2 regions of the Mycobacterium stomatepiae genome follow, and region 2 is predicted to be linked to the other one. Evidence: riboswitches for the same ligand, from Rfam matches in the RefSeq annotation. Region 2 holds a riboswitch; the other holds the start of a gene.

Region 1 (14,440 bases), 2.0 Mb from region 2:
GCAGACGGTAGCGCGGCTGGCCCGGGTGGCGACGATGACCGACGGCGCGGACGGTGTCGTCGACGAGGGCATCGGCGACGTGGTCGCCACCCCGATCATCCGCTGGCTGCAAGGCGTGGTGGGCCCCGTCGAGCAGTTCAACCAGACGATGGTGGTGCAGGCCCCGTCCGGAGTGACCGAGGCCGACGTGGCGCCGGTGCTGCAGGCGTTGGTCGATCGGCATGCCACCCTGCGGTTGCGGGTCGAGGACGATGACGCCGGCGAATGGTCGCTTCAGGTGCCCGAAGTCGGGGCCGTGGATGCCGCGGGTCTGCTGCGGTCGGTGGACGTGTTGTCCGACGAGGCGCTCGTCGAGGCGCGGTCGCGTTTGAACCCGGCCGCCGGAATCATGTTGAGCGCGTTGTGGGTTGGTTCCACCTCGCAGTTGGTGCTGATCATTCATCACCTGGCCGTCGACGGTGTGTCGTGGCGAATCCTGTTGGAAGACTTGAATATTGCTTGGGCGCAGCATCACAGCGGACAGCCGCTGGCGTTGCCCCCGGGCGGGACGTCGTTCGCCCGCTGGTCGTCGCTGCTCGAGGAGTACGCGCAGCGCCCCGCGGTCGTGGAGCAGGCCGAGGCGTGGCGCCGAGTGGCCTCGGTGCCGGCCGCGCTGCCGGCCGTGCGCCCGGAGGTGGACACCTATGTCAGCGCAGAACAGCTGTCGGCCGAGCTCGACATCGAGACGACCCGCCAGCTGTTGGGTGAGGTGCCGGCGGCGTTTCACGCTGGGGTGCAAGACATCCTGTTGATCGCGTTCGGGTTGGCCTGGGCGGAGTTCCTGGGCACCGGCGCACCGATTGGCATCGGCGTCGAGGGCCACGGCCGCCACGAGGAATTGGCTCGGGGCGTCGACCTGTCGCGCACGGTCGGCTGGTTCACCACCAAGTACCCGGTGTCGCTGGCCGTCGGCGGCCTGGACTGGTCCAAGGTGGCCGCCGGTGACGCGGCGCTGGGCCCGGTGATCAAGGACGCCAAGGAGCAGCTGCGCGGCCTGCCCGATCCGCTCACCTACGGTCTGCTGCGCTACCTGAACCCCGATGTCGACCTGCACGGCGGCGACCCGGCGATCGGTTTCAACTACCTGGGCCGGCTGGGTGCCGGCACGGCGGCCGAGCTCTCCGGGGATTTGTGGCGGATCTCCGAAGACGGGTTGTCGGTCGCCGGCGCGGCCACCGCGGTGCCGCTGCCACTCATGCACACCGTCGACCTCAACGCGGGCACGATGGACACCGAAGCGGGCCCGCACCTGCACGCCAGCTGGACCTGGGCGCCCTCGGCGCTGGATGGCGAGCAGATCAGCCGGCTCAGCGCGCTATGGTTCGAGGCGCTCAGCGGCATCTGCGCTCACGTGCGCAATGGCGGGGGCGGCCTGACGCCGTCCGACCTGGCGCCGACACGGCTGACCCAGGAGCAGCTCAACCAGCTCGAGCAGCAGTACCATCTGGTCGACGTCCTGCCGCTGACGCCCGTGCAGCAGGGCCTGCTGTTTCACGCCAGCGTCGCCCAGGGCGGCGACAACGGCGACGACGTCTACGCGGTGCAGCTGGGGATCACCATCGCCGGAGACATCGAGCCACAGCGGTTGCGCGAGGCCGTGCAGGCGGTGGTCAACCGGCACCCCAACCTGGCGGCCCGGTTCTGCGCGCAGTTCGAGGAGCCGGTCCAGGTCATTCCGGCCGAGCCCGTCATGGCTTGGCGCTACATCCAGCTCGACAGCGACGAAGCCGGCCACGACGAGCAGATCGAGCGGCTGTGCGCCGACGAACGCGACGCGGTCAGCGATCTGCTCGGAAAGCCCGCGTTCCGCGCGGCGTTGATCCGCACCACGGAGAACAAGCACCGGTTCGTGCTGACCAACCACCACATCGTGATGGACGGGTGGTCGCTGCCGATCCTGCTGCGCGAAATCTTCGCCAGTTACTACGGGGAGCGGCTACCCGCGCCCGCGTCGTACCGCAGCATCCTCACCTGGCTCGCCGAGCAGGACCGCCCCGCGGCTCAGGCGGCGTGGCGCGAGATGTTCGAAGGCTTCGACACTCCGACCCTGGTCGGCCCCGCCACCCGGATGGGGTTGGGGCGGCGACGCGTCGACTCGTACCGGGTGTCCGCGGAGACCACCCGCAAATTGAGCACGTTGGCCCGCTCCTGCCACACCACCGTCAACACGGTGCTGCAGGCCGGGTGGGCACAGCTGCTGATGTGGCTGACCGGCCAGCGCGACGTCGCCTTCGGTACCGCGGTCTCGGGGCGGCCCCCCGAGGTGCTCGGCTCGGAATCGATTGTCGGCCTGTTGATCAACACCGTTGCGGTGCGGGCCAACACCACCGTGGCCACCACGATCGCCGACCTACTCGACCAGCTGCAGACCGCGCACAACAACCGGCTCGAGCACGAGCACCTGGGCCTGTCCGACATCCATCGCGCCACCGGCCACGACCAGTTGTTCGACACGCTGTTCCTGTACGAGAACTACCCGATCGACACCAATGTGCCGGTGGGCGTGCACGAGCTGGCTATCGCCGACGTCACCAACCGCGAATACAACCACTACCCGCTTTCCGTGATGGCCTTACCGGGCCACGAGCTGGGCATCCGCGTCGAGTACGACACCGACGTGTTCGACCCGGCCAGCATCGAAACGCTGGTGGAGCGGTTCCAGCGGGTGCTGGTGGCCATGACCGCCGACCCGACCCAGCGGCTGTCGTCGATGGACGTGCTGGATGCCGGTGAGCATGCTCGCCTGGATGAGTGGGGCAACCGCGCCGTGCTGATCCAGCCGGACGAGGGCACCACGATCCCGAAGATGTTCGCCGCGCAGGTGGCGCGCACCCCGGACGGGGTGGCGCTGGTGGATGGCGAGCGGTCATGGACCTACCGCGAGCTCGACGAGGCAGCCGAACGGTTGGCGCGGGTGCTGGTCGGCAAGGGCGCGCGCCCGGGCGAATGCGTGGCGCTGCTGTTCAACCGGTCGGCCGAGACGATCATCGCGATGGTGGCGGTGCTCAAGTCCGGGGCGGCCTACCTGCCGATCGACCCGGTCATGCCCGACGCACGGCTCGAGTTCATGCTCGGCGACGCCACGCCGGTCGCTGCGGTCACCAACGCGACCATGCGGTCGCGCTTCGACGGGGCGGATCTGGCGGTCATCGACGTCGACGACCCGGACCTGTCGATCCCTTCGGACGTCACCTTGCCGGAAGTGGCGCCCGAGGATCTGGCGTACACGATCTACACCTCGGGCACGACCGGGGTACCCAAGGGCGTGGCGATCACCCACCACAACGCGACGTCGTTGCTGGAGGCACCAAATCCCGGCGCGCCGACGGGACCGGGGCAGGTGTGGTCGCAGTGGCACTCCTACAGCTTCGACGTCTCGGTGTGGGAGATCTTCAATGCCCTGCTGCACGGTGCCCGGCTGGTCGTGGTGTCCGATTCAGCGGCGGCGTCGGCCCACGAGCTGCGTGACCTGCTGGTCGCCGAACAGGTGACCGTGGTGGGTCAGACTCCGTCGGCGCTGGCGATGATGCCGGGCGAAGGGCTGGAGTCCGCGACGTTGGTGATGGCGGGGGAGGCATCCCCGAACGAAATCGTGGACAAGTGGGCGCCCGGACGGGTGATGATCAACGCCTACGGCCCGACCGAAGCCACTATCTACGCCGCGATCAGCGCGCCGATGAAGGCCGGCGAGGGCGCCCCGATCGGTGTGCCGGTGCCGGGTGCGGCGTTGTTCGTGCTGGACAAGTGGCTACGACCGGCCCCCGAGGGCGTGGTCGGTGAGTTGTACATCGCCGGCCGCGGGGTGGCCGTCGGTTATCTGCGCCGGGCCGGTCTGACCGCGTCGCGGTTCGTCGCGTGCCCGTTCGCCGGCGCGGATGCGCCCGGACAGCGCATGTATCGCACCGGCGACCTGGTGCGCTGGGGCGCCGATGGGCAGTTGCAGTACCTGGGGCGGGCCGACGAGCAGGTTAAGATCCGCGGTTTCCGCATCGAACTCGGCGAGGTTCAGGCCGCGCTGGCCGCCCTCGACGGGGTGCAGGCCGCGGCGGTGATCGCGCGCGAAGACCGTCCGGGTGACAAGCGGCTGGTCGGGTACGTCACGGTCACCGGCGATGTGGACACCGCGCAGCTGCGCAGCGCGCTGGGCGAGCGGCTGCCGGGCTACATGGTTCCGACCGCGGTGGTCGTGCTCGACACGTTGCCTCGGACGGTCAACGGCAAGCTCGACAAACGCGCACTGCCGGCACCGGAATACCAGAGTGCGGTCCGATACACCCCGCCCGCGACACCCACCGAGGAGATCGTGGCCGGGATCTACGGCCAGGTGCTCGGCATTGAGCGGGTCGGCGTCGAGAACTCCTTCTTCGACCTGGGCGGCGATTCGCTGTCGGCGATGCGAGTCGTCGCCGCGATCAACACCGCGTTCGATTCCAGCCTCTCGGTGCGCACGCTGTTCGAGGCGCCGTCGGTTCGCACCATGAGCCAGCGCCTGGACAGTGACGACGACTCGGACGAGACCGATGCCAACGGCCCGAGTTACGTTGTGGTGCACGGTCGCGACACCGAAGAGCTTCGTGCCAGCGACCTCACGCTGGACAAGTTCATCGACGAGACGACGCTGCTCAACGCTCCGACGCTGCCGGGCCCGAGCGCCGAGGCGCGCACGGTGTTGTTGACCGGGGCAACCGGCTTCCTGGGACGCTACCTGGCCCTGGAGTGGCTCAAGCAACTGAAACGTGTTGACGGCAAGCTGATTTGCCTGGTGCGAGCCGGCTCCGATCAGGAGGCATGGCGTCGTCTGGAGAAGACATTCGACAGCGGCGACCCGCGGCTGATGGACCACTTCCACCAGCTGGCCGCCGACCATCTCGAGGTCATCGCCGGCGACAAGGGCGAAGCCAACCTGGGTCTCGACGAGCAGACCTACCAACGACTGGCCGACACCGTCGATCTCATCGTCGACTCGGCCGCCGTGGTCAACCAAGTGCTGCCCTACCGAGAGCTGTTCGGGCCCAACGTCGTTGGCACCGGCGAACTGATCAAGTTCGCGCTGACCTCGCGGATGAAGCCCTACGCCTACGTGTCGACCTCCGACCTCGGCCGCCAGGTCGAGCCCGCGCTGTTCACCGAGGACGCCGACATCCGGGTGATCAGTCCCACCCGCGTCCTGGACGGCAGCTTCGCCAACGGCTACGGCAACAGCAAGTGGGCCGGTGAGGTGCTGCTGCGGGAGGCCAATGAGCAGTTCGGCCTTCCGGTTTCGGTGTTCCGGAGCGGCATGATCCTGTCCGACGTCAGCTACGCGGGCCAGTTCAACATGACCGACGTCGTCACCCGGATGATCCTGAGCCTGGTGGCCACCGGCGTCGCGCCCGCTTCGTTCTACAAGCGCGACGAGAACGGCAATCGGCAGCGGACGCATTACGACGCGCTGCCAGTCGAGTTCGTCGCCGAGGCGATCGCCACCCTCGGGGCCCAAGTGGTCGACGGGTTCGAGACCTACCACGTGATGAACCCGCACGACGACGGCATCGGAGTCGACACCTGTGTCGACTGGTTGATCGAGGCCGGCTATCCGATCCAGCGCATCGACGACTTCGCGGAGTGGGTGCGGCAATTCGAGATCGGCCTGCGCGCTCTGCCGGATCGGCAGCGGCAGCACTCCGTGCTGCAGATGCTGCAGCTGATGCTGCACAACCCCGAGCAGATCCAGCCGCTCGAGCCGACGCGCGGGTCGTTCGCGCCGACCGACCGTTTCCGTGCTGCGGTGCAGGAAGCGAAGATCGGTGCTGACAACGACATCCCGCAGATCTCGGCATCGGTGATCATCAAGTACGTCACCGACCTGCAGCTGGTGGGACTGCTCTAGTCGTGCGCTCGTGACGCAGTTTCCTTCCCGTCCGGGAACCGAACGCGTTTTATGTCGTGACCTGGCGGGCGCGGTGCATCTGGCGCCCGCGGCCGAGCTCATCGACCGCACCTCGGCATACGGGGTCGCATTTCGTGACAACGAGGTCCTGCTTACCAAAGAGCAAGCAGGCGATGGGTTTTGGGACTTGCCGGGCGGAGGCGTGGACGAGGGGGAGTCGTTCGTCGCGGCGCTGGAGCGCGAACTGTGCGAAGAGACCGGGTTGTCGCTGACATCCGCGCCCCGGCCCATCTGTCAATTCGAAGAGCACTTCTTCGAGCGCACCCGGGGCGAGGCGTGGCGATCGCGGCGGCATTTCTATGTGATCGGCGTCTGTGGCAGCGTCCGCACTGATGGCAATGGTGACGACTTGGCGGGTGCGGCTTTTCTGCGGGTCGAGGACACCCGGATCGCGCCGGTCGCGGCCGCGGTGATTCAGATTGCGCGCGATACCTTGGAAAAGTCGACGGCTGACTACGATTAGCCATGAACACGAAGACGTGGCGCCAGTATACCGGAGTGCTCAGACGATGACAACAGCCCGCGTCCCCGGACTGCCGCTCGGCGAGGCCAAGGCCGCCGCCGACGAGGCCGCCGTCCCCGACTACATGGCCGAGCTCAGCATCTTCCAGGTGTTGCTGAACCATCCGCAGCTGGCGCGCGCGGTCAACGACCTGCTGGCGACCATGCTGTGGCACGGTTCGCTCGACGCCCGGCTACGAGAGCTGGTGATCATGCGGGTCGGTTGGCTCACCGCGTGCGAATACGAGTGGACGCAACACTGGCGCGTCGCCACCCGGTTGGGCGTGACGACCGACGACCTGCTCGGTGTGCGCGATTGGCAAGGGTACGACGCATTCGGGCCTACCGAGCGCGCGGTGCTGGCGGCCACCGACGACGTGGTGCGCGACGGTACGGTCAGTGCCGAGAGCTGGGCGGCATGCGAGCGCGAATTACGCGGCGACAAAACGACTCTCGTGGAGCTTGTCGCCGCGATCAGCGCGTGGCTGATGGTCTCGTCGATACTGAAAAGCCTGGACGTCCCGCTGGAGGAGGGCGTGGGCGGCTGGCCGCCCGACGGGCGCTCACCCGCGAGTTGATTGCCATGCCCGGCAATAACTCCTAGCGTCGAGGAATGCGAACCAGAGTCGCCGAGCTGCTCGGTGTGGAGTTCCCGATATGCGCGTTCAGCCACTGTCGCGACGTCGTCGCCGCGGTCACCAACGCGGGCGGTTTCGGCGTCCTGGGTGCGGTCGCACACAGCCCGCAACGGCTACAGAGCGAGCTGACCTGGATCGAGGAGCAGACCGGCGGCAAGCCTTACGGGGTCGACTTGCTCCTGCCGCCCAAATACGTCGGCGCCGAGCAAGGCGGAATCGAGGCGAAGCAAGTCAGGGAGTTACTTCCCGAGGAGCACCGCGCGTTCGTCGAAGAGCTGCTGGGCCGCTACGGCATCACGGCGCCTGCCGAACCGCCGCGCGCGTCCGGCGGCGGCCTCAACATCTCGCCAAAGGGTTACGAGCCACTCTTGGAAGTGGCCTTCGCACATGACATTCGGCTGATCGCCAGCGCGCTCGGCCCGCCGCCGGCCGACCTCGTCGAACGCGCACACGGCCACGACGTGCTGGTCGCCGCACTGGCCGGCACCACCGCGCACGCACGCCGGCACGCCGCGGCCGGCGTCGACCTGATCGTCGCGCAAGGCACCGAAGCGGGCGGCCACACCGGCGAGGTGGCGACCATGGTGCTGGTTCCCGAAGTCGTCGATGCCGTCGCGCCGGTCCCGGTGCTGGCGGCGGGTGGGATCGCCCGCGGCCGCCAGATCGCGGCCGCCCTGGCCCTGGGCGCCGAGGGCGTGTGGTGCGGCTCGGTCTGGCTGACCACCGAGGAGGCCGAGACCGACCCGGTGGTCAAGGAGAAGTTCCTGGCCGCCAGTTCGTCGGACACCGTGCGATCGCGGTCGATGACGGGCAAGCCCGCGCGGATGCTTCGGACGGCCTGGACCGAGGAATGGGAGCGGCCGGAAAACCCGGCCCCGCTCGGCATGCCGCTGCAAACCACCCTGGTCACCGAACCGCAGGTGCGCATCAACCAGGCGGCCGCCCATCCTGGGGCCAAAGCGCGCGAACTGGCAACCTATTTCGTCGGCCAGGTGGTCGGTTCGCTCGACAAGGTCCGGCCGACCCGTTCGGTGATGCTCGACATGATCGAGGAGTTCGCCGAAACCATCGGACGGCTGGAGAGCTTGACCGACGACTGAGCCACGGGGCCGCGGGTGAGCCGCGCCACTCAGGCTCCGTATTGGTGCAGCTCAGCGGCGCACGACCTGACAAAAAGCTGTGAGGACGCCCAGAACTTTGGCAGCACGGGCCAGATGGCATTGACCGGGTTGGGGCAGTCGTGGAGTATTATCGAAGCACCTCGTTAGGTGAGGCGGCTGCACGAACACAGGCCACTGACCCCGAACGTCGAAAGACGCCCCGGGTCAGGACAGCTCCTCCCGGCTTAAGGGTTGAGCCAAAGTGGCTTCCGGAGTTCCGGACAGGTCGTGCGGTGCCAAAGCTCTGACGAGCGGGGTGCGGATTTCCGGCGGTCGCCGGATTCTGAGCTCTGTGCGCGCAAACAGGCGCGGGTAGCCGCACGCGCCGTGGCCGTAGAGGAGGTGAGGGACGCATGAGTTCCAGTGGCAGTCCGGATGGATATCCCGGACACGTTCCGTCCCGATCCGACCCTCGGTCCGTCGCCTTGAGCTAACGAATCAACTTACCGCTCAAGCGTTCTCGGATCGGAACCGTGATGGGTCGGGACACATCAGTCCAGTCAGCACCCGTTTGCAATTCCGTTAGGAGACGATCATGACCGCAGTACTCTTCGACGAAGTAGTTGCCGTAGCGCCCGTCCGCAACCTGCGCGTCGTGCGCGACACCACCCCGGCGCAGGCGCCCGCTGCCAAGAAGGTGACCCGTCAGGTCCAGGCCCGGCACTTCGGCGCCGGCGACCCGCTGGTGGACGGCGCGGCCCGGCTGCTGAGCATCCCGGTCCGGCACGTCTACGCCGCGCTGTGGCGCGTTGGTGTGCTCGAAGTTCGGGCATGAGGTTGGCCTACCGCGAAACTGCATCTGCCGGGGTTCTCACTCGGTGTTTGGGCAGGCAGTTGCAGTCTCGCGGTAGAGTCGAGCGGCGTCGATCCGGCAATCACCGGGGAGCCTTCGGAAGAACAGCCCGCACGGCCCAGTAGACCCGAACGGTTAGGCCCGTCATAGCCCGAATCGAGCGGCCACGCGTAAGCGCGGCAAGCGGGGTGGTACCGCGGTGCTCGCGCAGGTTGCGCGACCTCGTCCCCGGCCTGACCGTAGGCACGCAGGAGGCGACGCGCACCGTGACCGAAAACGTTGACGCCAGGGCTTATCCGAAGCTGGCCGGGGGAGCCCCCGACTTCCCGGCGCTGGAACTCGAGGTCCTCGACTACTGGACTCGTGACGACACCTTCCGGGCCAGCATCGCGCACCGCGACGGCGCCGAAGAGTACGTGTTCTACGACGGGCCACCCTTCGCCAATGGGCTGCCGCACTACGGGCACCTGCTCACCGGCTACGTGAAAGATATTGTCCCGCGGTATCGCACGATGCGCGGGTACAAGGTGGACCGCCGATTCGGCTGGGACACCCACGGGCTGCCCGCCGAGCTCGAAGTCGAACGCCAACTCGGCATCACCGACAAGTCCCAGATCGACGACATGGGCATCGCGGCGTTCAACGAGGCCTGCCGAGAATCGGTGCTGCGCTACACCGACGAGTGGCAGGCCTATGTCACCCGCCAGGCCCGCTGGGTCGATTTCGACAATGACTACAAGACGTTGGACCTGCCCTACATGGAGTCGGTGATCTGGGCGTTCAAACGGCTGTGGGACAAGGGCCTGGCCTACGAAGGCTACCGGGTGTTGCCGTACTGCTGGCGCGACGAAACCCCGTTGTCCAACCACGAATTGCGGATGGACGACGACGTCTATCAGAGTCGGCAGGACCCGGCCTTGACGGTCGGCTTCAAGGTCGTCGGGGGCGAGCTGGACGGCGCCTATCTGCTGGTGTGGACGACGACGCCGTGGACCCTGCCGTCCAACCTGGCCGTTGCCGTCAACCCGGACGTGACCTACGTCGAGGTCGAGGTCGAGGTCGAGGTCGGAGATCGGCGCTTCGTGCTCGCCGAGGCGCGGCTGGGCGCCTACGCAAAAGAACTCGGCCTCCAGGATGGCCAGGCGCCCGAGGTGCTCGGCAGCTATGCGGGCACGGACCTGTTGGGGACCCGCTACCTGCCGCCGTTCCCGTACTTCATGGACCCAGAACCGGGGCGAGCCAATGCGTTCCAGGTGTTGCCGGGTGACTTCGTCACCACCGAGGACGGCACCGGGATCGTGCACATGGCGCCGGCCTACGGTGAGGACGACATGGCGACCACCGACAAGGTGGGCATCGTGCCGGTCACCCCGGTCGACTCCAAGGGCCGCTTCGACGCCACCGTCCCGGACTATAAGGGTCAGCACGTCTTCGACGCCAACCCGCATATCATCCGCGACCTGAAGAATGGCAGTGGGCCCGCAGCTGGCAACGGAGCGGTACTGATCCGCCACGAAACCTACGAGCACCCCTACCCGCATTGCTGGCGATGCCGCAATCCGCTGATCTATCGGGCGGTTTCGTCATGGTTCGTCACGGTCACCGAATTTCGGGATCGCATGGTCGAATTGAACCAGCAGATCACCTGGTACCCCGAACACGTCAAGCACGGCCAATTCGGTAAGTGGCTGCAGGGCGCCCGAGACTGGTCGATCTCGCGAAATCGCTACTGGGGCAGCCCGATTCCGGTGTGGAAATCCGACGACCCGGCGTACCCGCGGATCGACGTCTACGGCAGCCTCGACGAGCTGGAGCGCGATTTCGGGGTGCGGCCCACCAATTTGCACCGGCCCTACATCGACGAGCTCACCCGGCCCAACCCGGACGACCCCACCGGCGCCAGCACGATGCGGCGCATCCCCGACGTGCTCGACGTGTGGTTCGACTCGGGCTCGATGCCGTATGCCCAGGTGCACTATCCATTCGAGAATGCGGACTGGTTCGACACCCACTATCCGGGCGACTTCATCGTGGAATACATCGGGCAGACCCGGGGCTGGTTCTACACGCTGCATGTGCTTGCCACCGCTCTGTTCGACCGGCCCGCGTTCAAAACCTGTGTGGCACACGGGATCGTGCTGGGTTCCGACGGTCAGAAGATGAGCAAGTCGCTGCGCAACTACCCGGACGTCAGCGAGGTTTTCGACCGCGACGGTTCCGACGCGATGCGCTGGTTCCTGATGGCCTCGCCGATCCTGCGCGGCGGCAACCTGATCGTCACCGAGCAGGGCATCCGCGACGGCGTGCGTCAGGTGCTGCTGCCGCTGTGGAATGCCTATAGCTTCCTGGCCCTCTACGCGCCGAAAGTCGGTACCTGGCGCACTAATTCGGCTAACGTGCTGGACCGCTACATCCTGGCCAAGCTGGCGGTGCTGCGCGACGAGCTGACCGGCTCGCTGGACGTCTGTGACATCTCCGGGGCCTGCGAACAGCTACGTCAGTTCACCGAGGCGCTGACGAATTGGTATGTGCGACGGTCACGTTCGCGATTCTGGGCGGAAGACCCCGACGCCATCGACACGCTGCACACCGTGCTGGAGGTCGTTTCGCGACTGGCCGCCCCGCTGCTTCCTTTGGACACCGAGATCATCTGGCGCGGTCTTACCGGCGGACGTTCGGTGCACCTGACCGACTGGCCGCGAGCCGACGGGCTGCCGGCGGACGCCGGTCTGGTCGCCGCGATGGACCAGGTTCGCGAGGTGTGTTCGGCCGCGTCGTCATTGCGGAAAGCCAAGAAGCTACGGGTGCGGCTGCCCCTGCCGAAACTGACTGTCGCAGTGGAGGATCCACAGCTGCTGGTGCCGTTCACCGACTTGATCGCCGACGAGCTCAACGTCAAGAGCGTGGAGCTGACCGACGCGATCGACACCTACGGCCGCTTCGAGCTCACCGTCAACGCGCGGGTCGCCGGGCCGCGGCTGGGCAAGGACGTGCAAGCCGCCATCAAAGCGGTCAAGGCCGGCGACGGCGTCGTCAATCCCGACGGCACGCTGACGGCCGGCCCCGCGGTGCTGCAGCCCGAGGAGTACAGCTCGCGACTGGTGGCCGCCGATCCGGAGTTCACCGCGGCGCTGCCCGGAGGAGCCGGTCTGGTCGTGCTGGACGGCACGGTGACCCCGGAGCTGGAGGCCGAAGGCTGGGCCAAGGACCGGATCCGCGAGCTGCAGGAGCTGCGCAAGTCGACCGGGCTGGACGTCTCCGACCGCATCCGCGTGGTGATGTCGGTGCCCGCCGAACGGGCCGACTGGGCCAAGACGCATCGCGACCTGATCGCCGGTGAAATCCTGGCCACCAGCTTCGAGTTCGGCGATCCCGGCGACGCGGCGGAGATCGGCGACGGCGTGCGGGTCGAGATCGCCAAGGCCTAGGCGAGCGTCGCGGCGGCCGCCAGGGTGACGTATTGCATGGTGAAGTCGCCGCCGACCGAGTCGATGACGGCTCCCACGGCTTCGCCCACGGTTGCCACCTCAGCCGGCCCGAGCAGGGTGAGTTGGCCGGTGGTGGCCAGATGGTCCAGCCACTCGTCGCGCGTATAGCGCCGCTGCCATTCGAACCGCCACTGCTCGGGTTCGGCGAAGCCGCCCGCTGTCCTGATGCCCTCCAGTGCCCTGGCGAGATTTTCCTCTTGCAGTTGGATGCCGGGTGTTCGCAACGGCGCGTCGGGAGCCACCCGCTCCAGCACATCCTCGAAGGCCTGGGCGATTTCGCTCGGCGGGTCGAAGACATGCCAGTACGTGGCCAGCAGCCCGTGGGGCCGCAGTACCCGTGCGGCCTTGGCGGCGCCCAACACGGGATCCACCCAATGCCAGGCCTGCCCGGCGACGACCGCGTCGAAAGTCCGGCCGGCCGGGTCCCAGGTCTCGAAGTTGCCGATCTCGACCTCGATGCCGCTGCGCCTGGCCACCTCGGCCATCCGCGGGTCCGGGTCGACACCGAGCACGGTGACACCGGCCTGCCGGTACTGCCGCGCGCCGATACCGGTGCCGCAGCCGACGTCCAGGAATTCGGCGCCCGGGCTGGTGGCGACGACGCGCTGTATCAGTGCGTCGGGGTAGCGGGGCCGGGCCCGGTTGTAGCGCTCGGCGTCCACCCCGAAGGACTCCGCGACGTCACGGAGCAGGTGTGGCTGGCGGTCGGAGGGCGAGGGTTCGGTCGAGACAGGAGGCATGACTTCGTTGTACCCCTCGATGCTGTGCGGTCGAACTCGCTACGACGAAAGCTCGTTTTCAGCAAGCGATTCGGGTTGCGTCCGATAGCCGAGCGGAAACTAGATTTTGACCGCGCGCCAGCGCAGCCTGCCGCCGCGGGCCTCGACCTCGACATAGCCAAATCCCGCCGCGCGCAACCGATCCGGCAGGGTGTCGGGCGAGACGGTGTTGCAGATGTCGCGGAAATGCAGGATCCGAAACCGCAGCGAATTCACGCTGTCGCTGCCGGCGAACACGCCGCCGGGCCGTAACACCCGGAAAGCCTCGGCGAATAACCGGTCCTGCAGCTCCACGGTTGGAACGTGGTGCAGCATCGTGAAAGACACCACCGAGCTGAACTCGTCGGCCGGCAGCCCGGTCTTGGTGGCGTCGCCGTTGATGATTCGCGCCCGGTCGCCGTGGAGCCGCTGCAGTCGTTGTGCCATCGGGGTGTCGATCTCCACCGCGGTGTACGTCGGCGCCCTGTCGACCAGCACCCGAAGGATGGCGCCGTAGCCGGGCCCGATTTCCAGGGCGTTGTCGCCGAGGTCTACGTCGGCCAGCACCCAGGGCAGCAGGTCGTCCTTGACCGCTGCGGCCCACCTCTCCGAGCTGCAGATCCGCCGGTGCGCGAGGTTCATGGCCATGGGAAAACGGTAGCTCAGTAGCGCAATAGCATTTATCGGATGGAGTCGCGTTGGGTCCTGCACCTGGACATGGACGCGTTCTTCGCCTCCGTCGAGCAGCTCACCCGGCCGACCCTGCGCGGCCGGCCGGTGCTGGTCGGTGGGCTGGGCGGCCGCGGAGTGGTGGCCGGCGCGAGCTACGAGGCACGGGTGTTCGGGGCGCGCTCGGCCATGCCGATGCACCAGGCCCGCCGCATGATCGGTGTGGCGGCGGTGGTGCTGCCGCCGCGCGGGGTGGTCTACGGGGTCGCCAGCCGGCGGGTGTTCGACGCCGTGCGCGCCCTGGTGCCGGTCGTCGAGCAGCTGTCGTTCGACGAGGCGTTCGGGGAACCGCCGCAGCTCGCCGGGGCGTCCGCCGAGGACGTCGAGGAGTTCTGCGAGGGGTTGCGGCGACGGGTGCGCGACGAGACCGGGCTGATCGCGTCGGTCGGCGCGGGCTCGGGAAAG
Region 2 (14,440 bases):
TCGGCGCCAAGACGGGCCAGCAGCGCTCGTCCACGCTGACCTACGCCAAGGACGGCGACTCCTACCTGGTCGTCGCGTCCTACGGCGGTAGCGACTCCGCCCCCGGCTGGTATCACAACCTGCGCAAACGTCCGGAATGCGAGATCAACGTGGGCTCCAAGCGGTTCGCAGTCACCGCGCGCAGCATCGGCCCGGACGACCCCGACTACGCGCGGCTGTGGCAGATCGTCAACAAGAACAACGCCAACCGGTACGACGGCTATCAGAGCCGGACGTCGCGGCCGATCCCGATCGTCGCGCTGACGCCCGCCTAGCGGCACCAAGCTGCACAAAAGCACCAGCTAAGTCATCGGAGACGTTTATTCTGCCCATGCAGTGGTGAAGCCTCCACGCGTTCGCCGCGGGGGAACAGATCGGCTGGAGCGGCAATGAAGCGCTGGACGGGAATTCCGTGGCAGCGATTCGGGCTGTCCGCGCGCGTCGGTCGGCTCGTCGTCACGGGATACGGCGTCGCCGGGCTGATGATCGTCATTGGGTCCATCCGCGACTGGGAAGGCGCGTACGCGACTCGTCCGGTCGACGAGTTTGCGTTGGCGGCGTGCCTGCTGTTCGGTACGGCATGCTGCCTGCGCGGGGCGCGCTTCGCCGACCGGCGTCGCAGATTCGGCTGGCTGGCGATGGCGACCGCCCAATTGGGCTGGGCCGTCGGCGAAATCATCTGGGCGCTCTACGAGGTGCGCTCACAGCTGGATCATGCCTCACACCCGGCCGCGGCCGAAATCGTGATGCTGTTGTGGCCATTCGGCGCCATGGCGTCTTTGGTGCTGTTATCCAACCTGTCTCGGCACAGTTCGCGGCGGCTGGTGCTGGATGGTCTGATCCTGGTCACCTCGCTGCTCGTGGTGTCCTGGGTGTTCGTCCTGGAGAAGCAGCTGCGCGACACCACCGGCTCCCGGACCGCGACGGTCGCGCAGGTGGTCAACGACGGCATTCTGCTGACGACGGCGATCCTGATGCTGTCGCGGGGCCGCCCCGGCGAGCGACCGAGCCGCAGCCTGGTAGCCGCCGGCGTCTCGGTGATCAGCATCGCCGACATCACGATGGTGTTCGACACCGGGATCGGCAGCTATCACCTTGGTGGCCTGGGTGACCTGGGCCGGGTGGCCGGATTGTGCATGCTCACGCTGGGCGCCCTGGCCAGTGTCGACGAAACCGTGTCGGACACCGGTTCGCGCAGCGAGGTGCTGTCACGCACTCTGCTGTGGCTGCCGTACCTGCCGCTGTCGCTGGCCGCGGTCGTCGGGTTCGGCGCCATCGTCAGTGAGCAGCAGGGAGTACTGACTACCCTGCTGGCGATACTCGTGGGCGCGGTGCTAGTCCGGCAATTCATCGCGCTCGCCGAAAACCAGGACCTGTTGTCCTCGGTCGCGCGGGAAGCATTCCGGGACAGCCTGACCGGCCTGGCGAATAGGCCGCATTTTCTGCATCGCCTCGAAGATGCCGTCGCCTCGCGAAGCGAGGATGCACCTCCGATCGCGGTGCTGTGCCTCGATCTCGACAACTTCAAAGCGGTCAACGACGGCTTGGGACATCCCGCCGGCGACGAACTGCTGATCCGGGTCGCCGGGCGGCTCAACGCTGCCCTGCACAACAACGGCCTCATCGCCCGTCTGGGCGGCGACGAATTCGCGGTGCTGCTGGAAGGGTCCGTCGAAGACTCCCAGGCCGCCGCGCATGACGTGCTTGAGGCGTTCAGCGCCCCGATCGTGATCGACGGCGTGCCCGTCGCGGTTCGCCCGAGCATCGGCTTCACGGTGGCCACTGCGACGTCGACATGCACCGTCGACCAGCTGCTGCGGCACGCCGACCTGGCCATGTATACCGCCAAACGTGAAGGCGGCCAATGCGTCCGCAGCTTTGTGCCGGACGTTCCGTTTTCCTATACGTTCCCGCGGTCGAGCGAGTCGGCGGTATCGGCGATATCGGCTTTTCCCGCCAAACTGGCAGAATGGGTGCCCATTTCGACAGCGGCCTCGGGCGTACCCGGCTCGCCACGCATCTCCCGCGGGGAGCCCAAGGCCTCGACGTCCGACCAATCCCGCGACCAGTCCGAAGACCTGGGATGGGCACCGGCGCCGGTGCGAATTGCCATGGCGATATTGGCAATTAGCGTGCTGGCTTTCACCGCGACGAGCATCGCCGGTCTCAATGCCAAGAGCGTTTTCTTCACCAATTCTCTGTATGCGGCATTGAACATATTGGCGGCCGGGCTGATTGCCGCACGCGCCTACCGCGTCGAGACCGATCGGCTGGCCTGGCTGCTGATCGCGATCGGCATGGCAAGCTCGGCAATCGGTGACGTCGTCTACCTTCTGCAGGTTCCCGACGGGCAGTCACCGTCGGCGGCCGACGCGGAGTACCTCGCGTTCTACCCGTTCGTCTACCTCGGGCTGCTGTTGCTGGTGCGGGCACGACTGGCCGCCGTACCGATTCCTATCCGGCTCGATCCCCTGGTGTGCGGTTTGGCCATCGCCGCATTGGGCGCGGCCCTGCGCAACGGACCCTTCCACGCGGCCGCGACTCGGGCACCGGACACCGTTCTGGTGGGACTGCTGTATCCGTGGGGCGATCTGGTGCTGGTGGCCCTGGCCGCCGGCATCCTGCCAATGGTCGGCTGGCGCAACGAATTCCGCTGGATGCTGCTGGTCGGTGGGCTGCTTGGGTTTGCGCTCGCCGACACCGTCTACCTCTTCGAGACCTCGGCGGGCTCATACCGGGTTGGCACCATGCTGGATGCGGCCTGGCCCGCAGCGTCGCTGCTGGTGACAATGGCCAGCTGGGCGCCCGCCCCGGCGGCGGTGCCCGAGCTCAAGCGTGGCTTCGGCTCCTATGCCGTGCCGGTGGCGTGCACGGCCATCGCGCTGGCGATAATCGTCGTGGACGAAAACTCGCGATTTGCAACGGCTTTGGCGGCGTTGAGTCTGGTGGCGGCCGCCGTCCGATTTTCCCTGACGTTGCGCGATGCCAGCATGATGGCCGAAAGCTACAAGCACGCCATGACCGACGAGTTGACGACGTTGCCCAACCGGCGATCGCTGGCCACCGCATTGACCTCGTTGTCCGACTCCCCGACAGAACTCGCCGCGGCTCTCAAGACAACGTCGCGCAAGGCATTGCTGTTGGTGAAGCTCTACGAGATCGACGAGATCAGCGACTCACTGGGCCGCCGGTTCGGCGATGAGCTGCTGCGCCACATCGCGGATCGACTCGCCAACAGCGTGCGACACGAGGATCTCCTGGCGCGGGTGAGCGATGACGAATTCGCGATCCTGCTGACGGAGGGATGCGACCTGATCGGCGCCCGCGCCCAGGCGGGTCACTTGCTCGAATCCTTGAGCGAGCCATTCGCATTGGATCCAATCACCGTGCGCGTCGATGCACGCATCGCTATCGCGTTGTACCCCGACCATTGTGAGAATCCGCAAGAGCTGCTCGGTCGCGCCGAGGCGGCGATGCCACACGCCAAATCCGCGATGGGCAAGATCGCGGTGTACGACTCGGCATTCGAGATGTACCGCGACGCCGACCCCAACCTCATCGAGGAATTGCGCACCGCGCTGTTCGAAGGCGAGGAACCGACGTTGTACTACCAGCCCAAGGTCAACACGAGCGACGGCAGCGTGCACAGTGTCGAGGCACTGGTGCGGTGGAATCATCCCACTCGCGGGGTGCTGCTGCCCGAAGAATTCCTGCCCGCCGCCGAACGCGCCGGGCTGATGCGCAAGATCGCCGACCGGACTCTCAAACTCGCTCTCACTCAGATCCAGTATTGGCGTGAAAAGGGCATCACCTCGTCCGTCTCGGTGAACCTGGCGACGACGAACCTGCTCGACCTCGAGCTCGTCGGCTCGATCGAAAGGCTGTTGTGGGCCCGCGGTTTGCCGGCGAACGCGCTGATCGTCGAGATCACCGAAAGTGCGCTCGTCGACTCGGTGCGGTCCCGCAATACCGTGGCCGAGCTGCGGCGCCTGGGCGTTCGCATTTCGTTGGACGACTACGGCACCGGCTGGTCGTCGCTGGCGCGGTTGCAGGATGTCTCGGTTGACGAGTTGAAGCTCGACCGGATCTTCGTGGCGCGGCTGGCTCAGGACGCACGATCAGTGGCTATCGTGCGGTCCACGATCGCGCTGGCTGACAGTCTCGGCGCGGACCTGGTAGCCGAGGGAGTCGAAGACGAGGTCACATTGACCGCACTGCAGCGCTACGGCTGCACCATTACCCAGGGGTTCGTCCACACTCCGCCGTTGCCGCCGGCCAAGCTGGAAGAGTGGATCAGCAACCGCTTGCCCCACCCAAATCCGAGTAAGTCGGAGCAGGCCGGCGTAGCCGATTGAGCGCTAGAACAATTCCTTAGCCAGCAGTTCCAGCGTTGCGACCCGCCCCAGCGCGGTGGCGGGGTCGGTGCCGCGACGGGCCGACGCGACCGGGTTCACCATCACCTCGTCGACCCCGAACCGCTCGGCCAGCGTCCGCACCTGCTCGGCGGCCTGGACCGGAGTTCCGAGGACGGCGCGCTGCAGCCCGCTGTCGACGATTTGCTGTTGGGCTGCCGTCAGTTCCGCCACTTGGGCCTCTTCCACCAACGGGACGGGGCCCAGCGGCTGTCCGGTACGCAGCCGCGCCATCATCTGCAAGTTGGGCAGCATCAATGCCGTTGCCTCATCCCGTGTTTCGGCCACCGCGGCGTTCACCGTCAAGAACGTCACAGGCTCGGGAGTCAACGTGCTGGGCACAAACCGCGTACGGTAAACCTCCAGCGCCTCTTCGGTTCCGTTGCCCGAGAAGTGATGTGCGAACACGTATGGCAGCCCCTTGGCCGCCGCCAAGTGCGCGGAGTACATCGACGAGCCCAGCAGCCACAGCCGCGGTTCGCTGGCGGCGGCGGGGGTGGCCTTGAGCCGGTAGTCGCCCAAGCGCAGCGGGACCAGCACACCACTCGCGCTCATCAACGCCGCCACGTCGTCGAGGTATTCGGGGAAGGTCTCGATATCGCGATCCTGCTCGGCGGCTGAGCGGGCGCCACGCAACGCGTATGAGGTCACCGGGTCGGAGCCGGGCGCCCGGCCGATGCCCAGGTCGATTCGGCCCGGGGCGGCGGCTTCTAGCAGCGCGAACTGCTCGGCAACGGCCAGCGGCGCGTGGTTGGGCAGCATGACCCCGCCCGACCCCAGTCGCACGCGTGACGTTTGCGCGGCCAGGTAGGCGAGCAGCACCGGCGGGCTAGTCGCGCCGACCGCAGGCATGTTGTGGTGTTCGGCGACCCAGAATCGGGTAAAGCCCAGGCGGTCGGCAGTCTGCGCGAGTGACACGGTGGCCGCCAACGCATCACCGGTCGACTGATCGGTGCGTACCGGGACGAGATCTAGGACGGAAAGACGCACGATCGCCTCAACGCATTCGGCGCGGTGTTCGTTCCCGGCTAGTAGTTGCTGGGCGTGATCGAATTCACGACCGCCTCGAACTGCTCCTGCGATATCGGGGCACCACCGGGAATGTTGTCGGTGGCCAGGAACTGGGTCCGTTCGGTGTAGCCGCGAAAGCGCTTGAAGTAGTTGGTAAAGGCGACTCCGTGGTCGACCCAGTCGGCTTGGCTCACGCGCTTGAGCTCGCCGGCGAGGATGTAGGCGCCCAGCAGCGCGACACTGGTCCCCTGGCCCGACAGCGGCGAGCAGCAGTAGGCCGCGTCGCCCACCAGCGCCACCCGGCCGATCGACCAGTGATCCATCACGATCTGGGCCATCTCGTCGAAGTAGAAATCCGGTGCGCTACGCATGAACTCCAGCAGCTGCGGGCGTACCCAGCCGTCGTCGGCCATCCGGCGTTCGACCTCGGTGAACTGAGCTTCGATGTCGCGATAGTCGATGCGCAGTTCGGTGTCCATGAAGCCCAACATGGCGCGCGCCTCGGTGTTGTTGCGGGCGCTGTAGACACCTGCCATCGTGGTGTCCCCGTAGTGCCACATCTGCCAGAAGTCCAGGTTGAGGAAGTTGGGCACGGTGAAGATCGCGGCGTGCGTCCCCAGCCGCTTGATGAACCGCTCCTCGGGACCGAAAACCAGTCGGCGGACATTGGAATGCAGGCCGTCGGCGCCGATCAGCAGGTCGAAGCTGCGCGACGGCGAACGTTCGAACCGCACGTCGACGGCGGTCCCGCGGTTCACCACGGCAGAAACGCTGTCGTTGAAGATGTATTCGGTCGCGGGCTGGGTTGCCTCGTACAGCAACTCGACCAAGTCGTCGCGCAGCAACTCGATGTCGGGGTTGTCGATGGGACCGCCGGTGGGCGTCGATTCGGTGTCCCGGGACAGCTCGTTGCCGTCGCGGTCGACGACGGAAGAGCCGCGTATGCCGGTCCTGCGCTCCGCGGCGGCGGACAACAGCCCCATGCGGTCCAGCACCGTCAGCGCCGGGCCCCGCACATCGATCGCCTGTCCGCCCGGGCGCAGCCCCTTATGGCTCTCCACCACGGTAACCGAATAGCCGTGCTGTCCAAGCCAATACGCCAATGTTGTACCGGCGACGCTGGCCCCGGAAATCAATACTTCGGTCACTTAATCCCTGCCAGCTTCTTGGCTTGAAAAAAAACATCGTCCAGCATTGCCGGAGTCAGCCTACCGGTGAACATGTTTTGCTGGCTCGGGTGGTAGCACCCCAACAAACGCACGCCCGACGGCAACTCGGCGACGGCGCCATGGCCGAACCGCGGTTTGGACGTCCCCCTCGTCGCTCGCATGTCCAAGGCGCCAGGCAGCCGCAGCGCGATCTGCCAGCCGAACCCGCCCAGGGCGACGACGACGCGGACTTGCTCGGACACCAGCCGCCATTCGGCTTCCAGCCACGGCCAACAGGTGTCGCGCTCGGCCGGGGTCGGGGCGTTGGCCGGCGGCGCGCATCGCACCGGCGCGGAGATCCGAATCTGCTTGGTCTGCAATCCGTCTGCGGCGTCCACGCTGGTCGGCTGGTTCACCAGTCCGGCCCGGTACAGGGCGGCGTACAGCTGATCGCCGGACCGGTCACCGGTGAACATTCGCCCGGTTCGGTTGGCGCCGTGCGCGGCCGGGGCCAGCCCGACGATGAAGATACGCGGCCGCTGCGACCCCCAACCCGGAACCGGCCGGCCCCAATACGGCTGGTCGGCAAACGCGCGCCGTTTCGCCACGGCGACATCCTCACGCCAGGTGACCAGCCGCGGGCAGGCGCGACAGACGCTGACCAGCGCGTCCAAATCCGGAATCGAGCCGGCCGCACCGGCGAGCGCCCGAACCTGCGCCGCGTCGGCGGCCTTCGGGGTGAGCGGTACGGCCAGATCGCCGGGCCATCCGCTGCCGGGCTCAACCGGCGAATCGAATGCCAATCCGGTATTCGGGTGAACAAGCACATGAACATCCTGCATTCAGTCGATAGCGACCACGAAATTCGGTGGTCCCGCGAACGCTTTGGCGTTAGATTCAGCCGCGATATTCATGACACATTCCAGCCGCGGTCCGGCTCTCCTAATTCTGTTCGCCACGTTGATGGCGACCGCGGGTACCGGCGTCTCCCTGGTTGCCTTCCCCTGGCTGGCACTGCAGCGTCACGGCAGCGCCGGCGACGCATCGATCGTGGCCGCGGCGATGACCGTGCCACTCGTGCTCTCCACGTTGGTCGCCGGCACCGCGGTCGACTTTTTCGGCCGGCGCCGCATTTCGCTGGTCTCCGATTCGCTGTCGGGCACGGCCGTGGCGGCGGTCCCGCTGATCGCCTGGCTGTTCGGCGCGAACGCGCTCAATGTCGTCGAGCTGGCCGTCTTGGCCTTCTGTTCGGCCGCTTTCGACCCGGCCGGGACCACGGCGCGTCAGTCGATGCTGCCCGAGGCCGCCACCCGCGCCGGCTGGCCGCTGGACCGTACCAACAGCGGGTACGAAGCGATTCTCAACCTGGCTTACATCTTGGGCCCCGGCATCGGCGGCTTGATGATCGCCACGGTCGGCGGTGTGAACACGATGTGGATCACGGCGTTCTTATTCTTGTTGTCTTTCTTGGCAATTGGCGCGCTGCGGCTCGAGGGCATCGGCAAGCCACACCACGCGACGCGGCCCGGCGGGCTGGTGTCCGGAGTCGCCGAGGGCATGCGGTTCGTCTGGAACATGCGGGTGCTGCGGACGCTCGGCCTGATCGATCTGGTTGTCACCGCGCTGTACCTGGCGATGGAAAGCGTGCTGTTTCCCAAGTACTTCAGCGATCGTCGTGAACCAGCCGAGTTGGGTTGGGCGCTGATGGCGCTCGGGGTCGGCGGCGTGGCCGGCGCGCTGGGCTACGCCGTGCTGTCGAAACACATGCGGCGGCGCACGGCCGTGCTGACCGCGACGCTCACCTTCGGTGCCGCGTCGGTCGGGATCGCGTTCCTGCCACCACTGCCGGTGATCCTGGTGCTGTGCGGGCTGACGGGCTTGGTTTACGGGCCGATCCAGCCGATCTACAACTACATGATGCAGACCCGGGCCCCGCAACACCTGCGCGGTCGAGTGGTCGGCGTGATGACGGGACTGACGCTCGCCGCGGGCCCGTTGGGGTTGCTAGTGGCCGGGCCGCTCGCCGACACCGCGGGGCTGCGGGTGACATTCCTGACGCTGGCGGCGCCGATCATCGCGATCGGCCTGATCGCGTGCGCGCTGCCGTCGCTGCGCGAACTCGATCGCGCGCCAGAGTTTGCTGAAGATTCCGCGCCGTAAAATTCGGCCGATGAGCACCGCAGTCAATGCAGACACACTGGCCGACCTGATCGCCGACCTGCCGGACGGGATGGTTGTGACCGACCCGACCATCACCGACGGCTACCGACACGACCGCGCCTTCGACCCATCGGCCGGCACACCACTGGCCGTGGTTCGGGTGCGCTGCACCGAGGATGTGCAGACGGTGCTGCGCTGGGCCACCGCACACCGGGTGCCCGTCGTCCCGCGCGGAGCCGGCACGGGCCTGTCGGGCGGGGCAACCGCGCTGGCCAACGGGATCGTGTTGTCGACGGAGAAGATGCGCGACATCACCGTCGACCCGGTCACCCGGACCGCGGTCTGCCAGCCGGGCCTGCTCAACGCCGAAGTGAAGAAGGCCGTCGCCAAATACGGCCTGTGGTATCCGCCGGACCCGTCGTCGTACGAAATCTGCAGCATCGGCGGCAACATCGCCACCAACGCCGGGGGCCTGTGTTGTGTCAAGTACGGCGTCACCACCGATTACGTGCTGGGTATGCAGGTGGTGCTGGCCGACGGCACCGCCGTCCGGCTGGGCGGTCCGCGGCTCAAGGATGTGGCGGGGCTTTCGCTGACCAAGCTGTTCGTCGGCAGCGAGGGCACGCTGGGCGTCGTCACGGAAGTGACGCTGCGGCTGCTGCCCGCGCAAAACACGTCGAGCGTCGTGGTGGCGAGCTTCGCCTCGGTCGAGGCGGCGGTCGACGCGGTGCTCGGGGTCTCGTCGCGGCTGCGGCCCGCGATGCTGGAGTTCATGGACTCGGCGGCGATCAATGCCGTCGAGGACATCCTGCGCATGGACCTCGATCGCGGGGCTGCGGCGATGCTGGTCGCCGGCTCCGACGAGCGCGGCCGGGCCAGCGGTGAGGACGCCGAACTGATCGCCTCGATATTCGCCGAAAACAATGCAACGGACGTTTTCACCACCGACGACCCGGTCGAGGGCGAGGCGTTCGTCGCCGCGCGCCGGTTCTGCATCCCCGCCGTCGAGGCCAAGGGATCGCTGTTACTCGAAGACGTCGGGGTGCCGTTGCCGGCGCTGGGCAACCTGGTGACCGGGATTGCCCGCATCGCCGGGGAACACGACCTGATGATCTCGGTGATAGCGCACGCCGGCGACGGCAACACTCACCCGCTGATCGTGTACGACGCCGCCGACCCCGCGATGACAGCACGGGCTCAGGTCGCGTTCGGCGAAATCATGGACCTGGCCATTGGATTGGGCGGCACGATCACCGGTGAGCACGGGGTGGGCCGGCTCAAGCGGCCCTGGCTGGACGGCTATCTCGGGCCCGAGGTGACGGCGCTGAATCAGCGCATCAAGCAGGCCTTGGACCCGCTGGGCATTCTCAACCCCGGCGCTGCGATCTAGTTCTACCTCTGCTCGAGCGCCCGAGTGGGTCTTGTCGCTAGTCGGCAAGGCTCATCTCCTCGGCGATCCACCGCACCGCGGTGACCTCGGGGGCCTTGATGACGTCAGCGAGCGCGGCTTCGATACGGTGATCGTCGCGTTCGTCGGCAATCACGGTCGCGGCGATGCGGACACCTTGATCGTCGGGCAGGTCGATTGCGGTGATCGATTGCACGGTGAGGTTGGGTCGCGAGATGGCGTCAAACACCAAGCTGCGGATGTGCGCTTCGGCGCGCGTCGCACAACGAACCTCGAATCGATATTCGGCAGAGGACTTTTCAGTTCCCGAGCCATGATGCTGGTCCAGAAGGCGCCCGATCGGTCGCAGGACGATATTGGCGGCGATCACCGCACCTGCGCCGATCACCGCAGGGATTAACAGCCCCCCGCCGGCCAGCGCTCCCACCGCAGCGGCGGCCCACAAGGTGGCGGCGGTGTTCAGTCCCGAGATGGTGGCACCTTGTTTCATGATGACGCCAGCGCCGAGAAAGCCGATACCGGAAGCGACTTGGGCTGCGACGCGGGTGGGATCGGCGTTGACACCGGTAAACGCGTAGGCACCCATCACGACGAACAGCGTGGCGCCAAGACTGACCAGCGCTGCGGTGCGCAAACCGGCGTTGCGCGATCGCCACTGCCGTTCCAGCCCGATGGCCGCGCCCAGGCCAAGTCCTGCGGCGATCCGCACGGCGATGTCGATTGTGTCGATCATGTTGCACTCCTGGCTAGGCCGCAGTCTGGCCGACGACGTTGTTGAGTTGGACCAGGCTGTAGATGCCCACCGGGATACCCAGCGTTGCGCCACCGACGACGGCGCCGATGGCACTTGCCGATGCGGCGCCGACGACGCAGCCACCGGCTGCGCCCACACCCAGGCCGACCAGGCCGCCCAGCATCGCACCTACACCGACCGCGAATTCGAATCGGGTTGCGGCGATGGATAGTTCGGTCTGTAAGTCGGTCCGCGGGCAGGCAGCCGGTACAACCGTTAGTGGGGTTTGGCCGGCCAGGTAGCGCAGCGTGGTGGGCAGCGTCAATACGTTGGTCATGAGGGAACTCCTTTGCAGCACAGACGGATCCGGCTGCACCCCCCACTCAGCGGTACGTGAGGTGGCCGGATGGGCCTATCCGAGGACTGGGATACGGACCACTGTCACTTCCCATTTGGGCCCTCACCTCCTTCTAGCCACGCGGCATTCACCACGCCCGCAGGGTCGTACCTACTAGCACAGGTGAGAGAGCACACATCTCAGAGATGGTCTCCGCACCCCTCTCGTCAGAGCTTTGGCACTGCACGGCGTATCAGACTCGCTGAAGCCACTTGGGCTCAACCCTTAAGCCGGGAAGAGCTGTCCTGACCCGGGGCGTCTTTCGACGTTCGGGGTCAGTGGCCTGTATCCGTGCGGACGCCTCACCTATCGAGGTGCTGCGTGAACAAGCCTGGCACACATCAGCTCATCGGGTCAACCCGTGGCCGCTGCTGCGAAGCTGCATGCCGCGACATCGGAATCCGTTCAGTTCCCCCGTATTCCCGAAGGGGGGGGTGGTGTCCAGCCCGGCCCCCGGGCGTGCTCTGAGCGCAGGCCTCGCCGAGCGCACACCTGGCGGCATTCGAAGGTCCAGTCCCCTGCCGAGAACGGCGAGGGTTTGAGCCGGCCTCGGCGGCGGGTGCAATTTCGTCGGTGTCTAGTGAAGCCGTCGAGAACGTAGCTCAGATATCGAGTTGGTGTGAAGAAAGCGTAGAGATCTGCCAGTCGGCTTGACCGGGGCGAGCCCAGCATTGAGAATTGCGGTAGCACCTCGCTAGGTGAGGCGTCTGTACGGATATAGGCCACTGACCCCGAACGTCGAAAGACGCCCCGGGTCAGGACAGCTCTTCCCGGCTTAAGGGTTGAGCCCAAGTGGCTTCTGCGGCTGGGCTTTTCGGTCGCGAATACGACGTGCAGTGCCGAAGCTCTGACGAGAGGGGTGCGTGCTCAGCCGGTCGGGCTGGGCGCAATGCCTCGTGTGCTGTGAAGCGACGCCCGCGTGCGTCCCGGTTGCGAGGAGGTGGGGAACCACCATTGGATACGAGTAATAAACCGCCGTCTGCGGATTCGGTACTCTCCCCACTTCGCCGCGGGCCTATTTCGTCGTTCGGATCCTGAACGCCGTTCTCCATCAACCTGTTACGGTTGCGCTCCGTTGGAGTGCTAAACGGCGCAGATGGTTCTCTGGGGCCCCCGGCGCACCCTCGCCTCGGCAACCCTGGATCGTCCAGGCAGCCGACCACTGACCCGACGACCACGCCCGCGGAAAGGATCCACTGATGCATAGCGCCGCGCAGCAAACAGCGTTGTCGCTTGAAGCCGACAGTTACTGGCGCCGAACGGATTCCCGGAGATGACGGTGCCTATGCTCGGCCCATTGACGATGTCAGGTTTCGAGCACAAATGGTGGTTCTCGTTTGTGTTCGTCGTCGTCGGGTTGATCGGCCTGTACGTCCTGGCCCTAATCAGCCGACGACGTCGACTGATGCGATTTGCCAATATGGACATACTGGAGCGCGTGGCGCCCACGCGCTCGCGGCGATGGCGACACCTGCCGGCGATCCTGCTCGTGGTTGCCCTGTTGGCGTCGACGGTGGGGTTGGCCGGCCCGACCCATGCGGTGCAGATTCCGCGCAAGCGCGGTCGTCATGTTATTGATCCAGGTGTCGCCGGCGATGACCGCCACCGACATGGCACCGAGCAGGCTGGCCGTCGCCCAGCAAGTCGGTAAACAATTCACCGAACAGCTCTCTCCCGGAATCAATCTGGGGCTGATCGCCTTCTCGGGTAGTCCAGCGGTGTTGGTATCCCCGACAACCGACCACCGGGCCACCACGACTGCGATCGACAAGCTGCAAGTCTCTTATCGCACCGCTGTCGGCGACGCTATCTTCGCCGCACTGCAATCGATCGCCACTGTGGGCGCCGTGCTCGGCGGAGGTTCTGGGGCACCACCGGCACGGATCGTGCTGGAGTCGACCGGCCGGGAGAACCACCCGCCCGACCCTGATAATCCCCGAGGCGAATTCACCGCCGCGCGCGCCGCCCGCGATCAAGGTGTGCCGATCTCCACCATCGCTTTTGGAACCTCCGACGGAACAATCGAGTTGGACGGTGCGCACGTGTCGGTGCCAGTCGAAGACGACGCCCTCAAACGCGTCGCCGAATTATCGGGCGGACACGCATTCCATGTCGACAACACTGCCGAACTCAAGACCGTCTACGCCAGCATTCAGCGGCAGATCGGCTACGAGACCATCCGAGGAGACAACAGCACGAGTTGGTTTCGGCTGGGGGTGCTGCTCCTCGTTTGCGCCGCACTGGCCGGTCTCCTCATTAACCGGACGCTGCCGAATTGATATGCACAGCGCGGATAATCACTACCGATTCAGAAGCGAAGGGTGGTCGGCTTCTCGACCCCGATGTGGCGAGTGTGCATCCTGGACGGAATACGACGTAGGCCTTAGGCGTATCGCGCCTGCCCGTTGGGCCGGCGCCGCAGCAGCAATGCCGGACGGAAGGGCGCAATGGGTGTCGCGGTACGCCGACTTGCCACTACTTATGAAGCTTGCGCCGTTTGCGGAATGACACCGCCGCGATCTCTGTGCCCGACGTCCTTTATCCGGTCGGGCGGACGGCGATCACGGTGCGGCCGGCCAAATCGACGGTGAATTGCGCACATCCCAGATCGTCAGCCATAATCGGACCGCCTAACGCCCCGTGGACCTGGTAGCACCCTCCGGGCCGCAGTCGATCAACACGCAGCCCGACACGCTGACTATTTCGGCCGGGATGAACGACCACATCGAGCCCGTGGCCATCCGATACAGCCTTCGCCACAAGGACTTCCGGATGAGGGACGTCGACAAGCCGAGGCCCGGTCGCCCACTGCACGGGACGCGGCTTAGTCAGCATGTCATTGAAAGCACCGGAATGACCCATCCCGCCGAAGGCCAGCATCCCTTTGGCGTGCACAGAGGCATCCTCGAAACGAGCGACTCCCGGGTTGGCGGGGTCCTCGGTGAATCGCAACTGTTCGGTCGCCTCCTCCCAAATCTCCGCGTGCCACCGATTGTCGCCAACGGCATAGGCCAGATGCATTGCAGACGCCAGTGTTTCAGCGTTGGTCTTAGCGCCCGATGCCCAGTCAGGCATTTCTTGGCCAGCTGACGCCGGCTGGCGGTAAAGCCCGGTCTGCAACCATTCTCGCTT

What was found. A riboswitch is a leader RNA that binds a small molecule or an ion and turns the genes downstream of it on or off. The one in region 2 is predicted to bind magnesium.
Region 1: another riboswitch for magnesium. It lies ahead of G6N54_RS05565 (Rv1535 family protein); the one in region 2 lies ahead of G6N54_RS25605 (hypothetical protein).

The regions. Positions count from the first base shown of each region.
Region 1 is NZ_AP022587.1:1,159,608-1,174,047, reverse strand. Features, by position in the region: gene G6N54_RS05585 (non-ribosomal peptide synthetase) at 1-5,908, shown strand, start outside; gene G6N54_RS05580 (NUDIX domain-containing protein) at 5,919-6,431, shown strand; gene G6N54_RS05575 (carboxymuconolactone decarboxylase family protein) at 6,478-7,047, shown strand; gene G6N54_RS05570 (NAD(P)H-dependent flavin oxidoreductase) at 7,083-8,207, shown strand; M-box (ykoK) riboswitch at 8,361-8,530, shown strand; gene G6N54_RS05565 (Rv1535 family protein) at 8,803-9,042, shown strand; gene ileS (isoleucine--tRNA ligase) at 9,327-12,488, shown strand; gene G6N54_RS05555 (class I SAM-dependent methyltransferase) at 12,485-13,288, opposite strand; gene G6N54_RS05550 (class I SAM-dependent methyltransferase) at 13,388-13,954, opposite strand; gene G6N54_RS05545 (DNA polymerase IV) at 13,994-14,440, shown strand, end outside.
Region 2 is NZ_AP022587.1:5,375,290-5,389,729, reverse strand. Features, by position in the region: gene G6N54_RS25645 (nitroreductase family deazaflavin-dependent oxidoreductase) at 1-314, shown strand, start outside; gene G6N54_RS25640 (bifunctional diguanylate cyclase/phosphodiesterase) at 429-4,394, shown strand; gene G6N54_RS25635 (LLM class flavin-dependent oxidoreductase) at 4,398-5,441, opposite strand; gene G6N54_RS25630 (FAD-binding protein) at 5,480-6,610, opposite strand; gene G6N54_RS25625 (uracil-DNA glycosylase) at 6,607-7,452, opposite strand; gene G6N54_RS25620 (MFS transporter) at 7,523-8,770, shown strand; gene G6N54_RS25615 (FAD-binding oxidoreductase) at 8,781-10,160, shown strand; gene G6N54_RS25610 (MgtC/SapB family protein) at 10,198-10,911, opposite strand; gene G6N54_RS25605 (hypothetical protein) at 10,925-11,248, opposite strand; M-box (ykoK) riboswitch at 11,461-11,629, opposite strand; M-box (ykoK) riboswitch at 11,992-12,174, shown strand; partial or broken gene G6N54_RS25600 (VWA domain-containing protein) at 12,582-13,587, shown strand; gene G6N54_RS25595 (linalool dehydratase/isomerase domain-containing protein) at 13,847-14,440, opposite strand, start outside.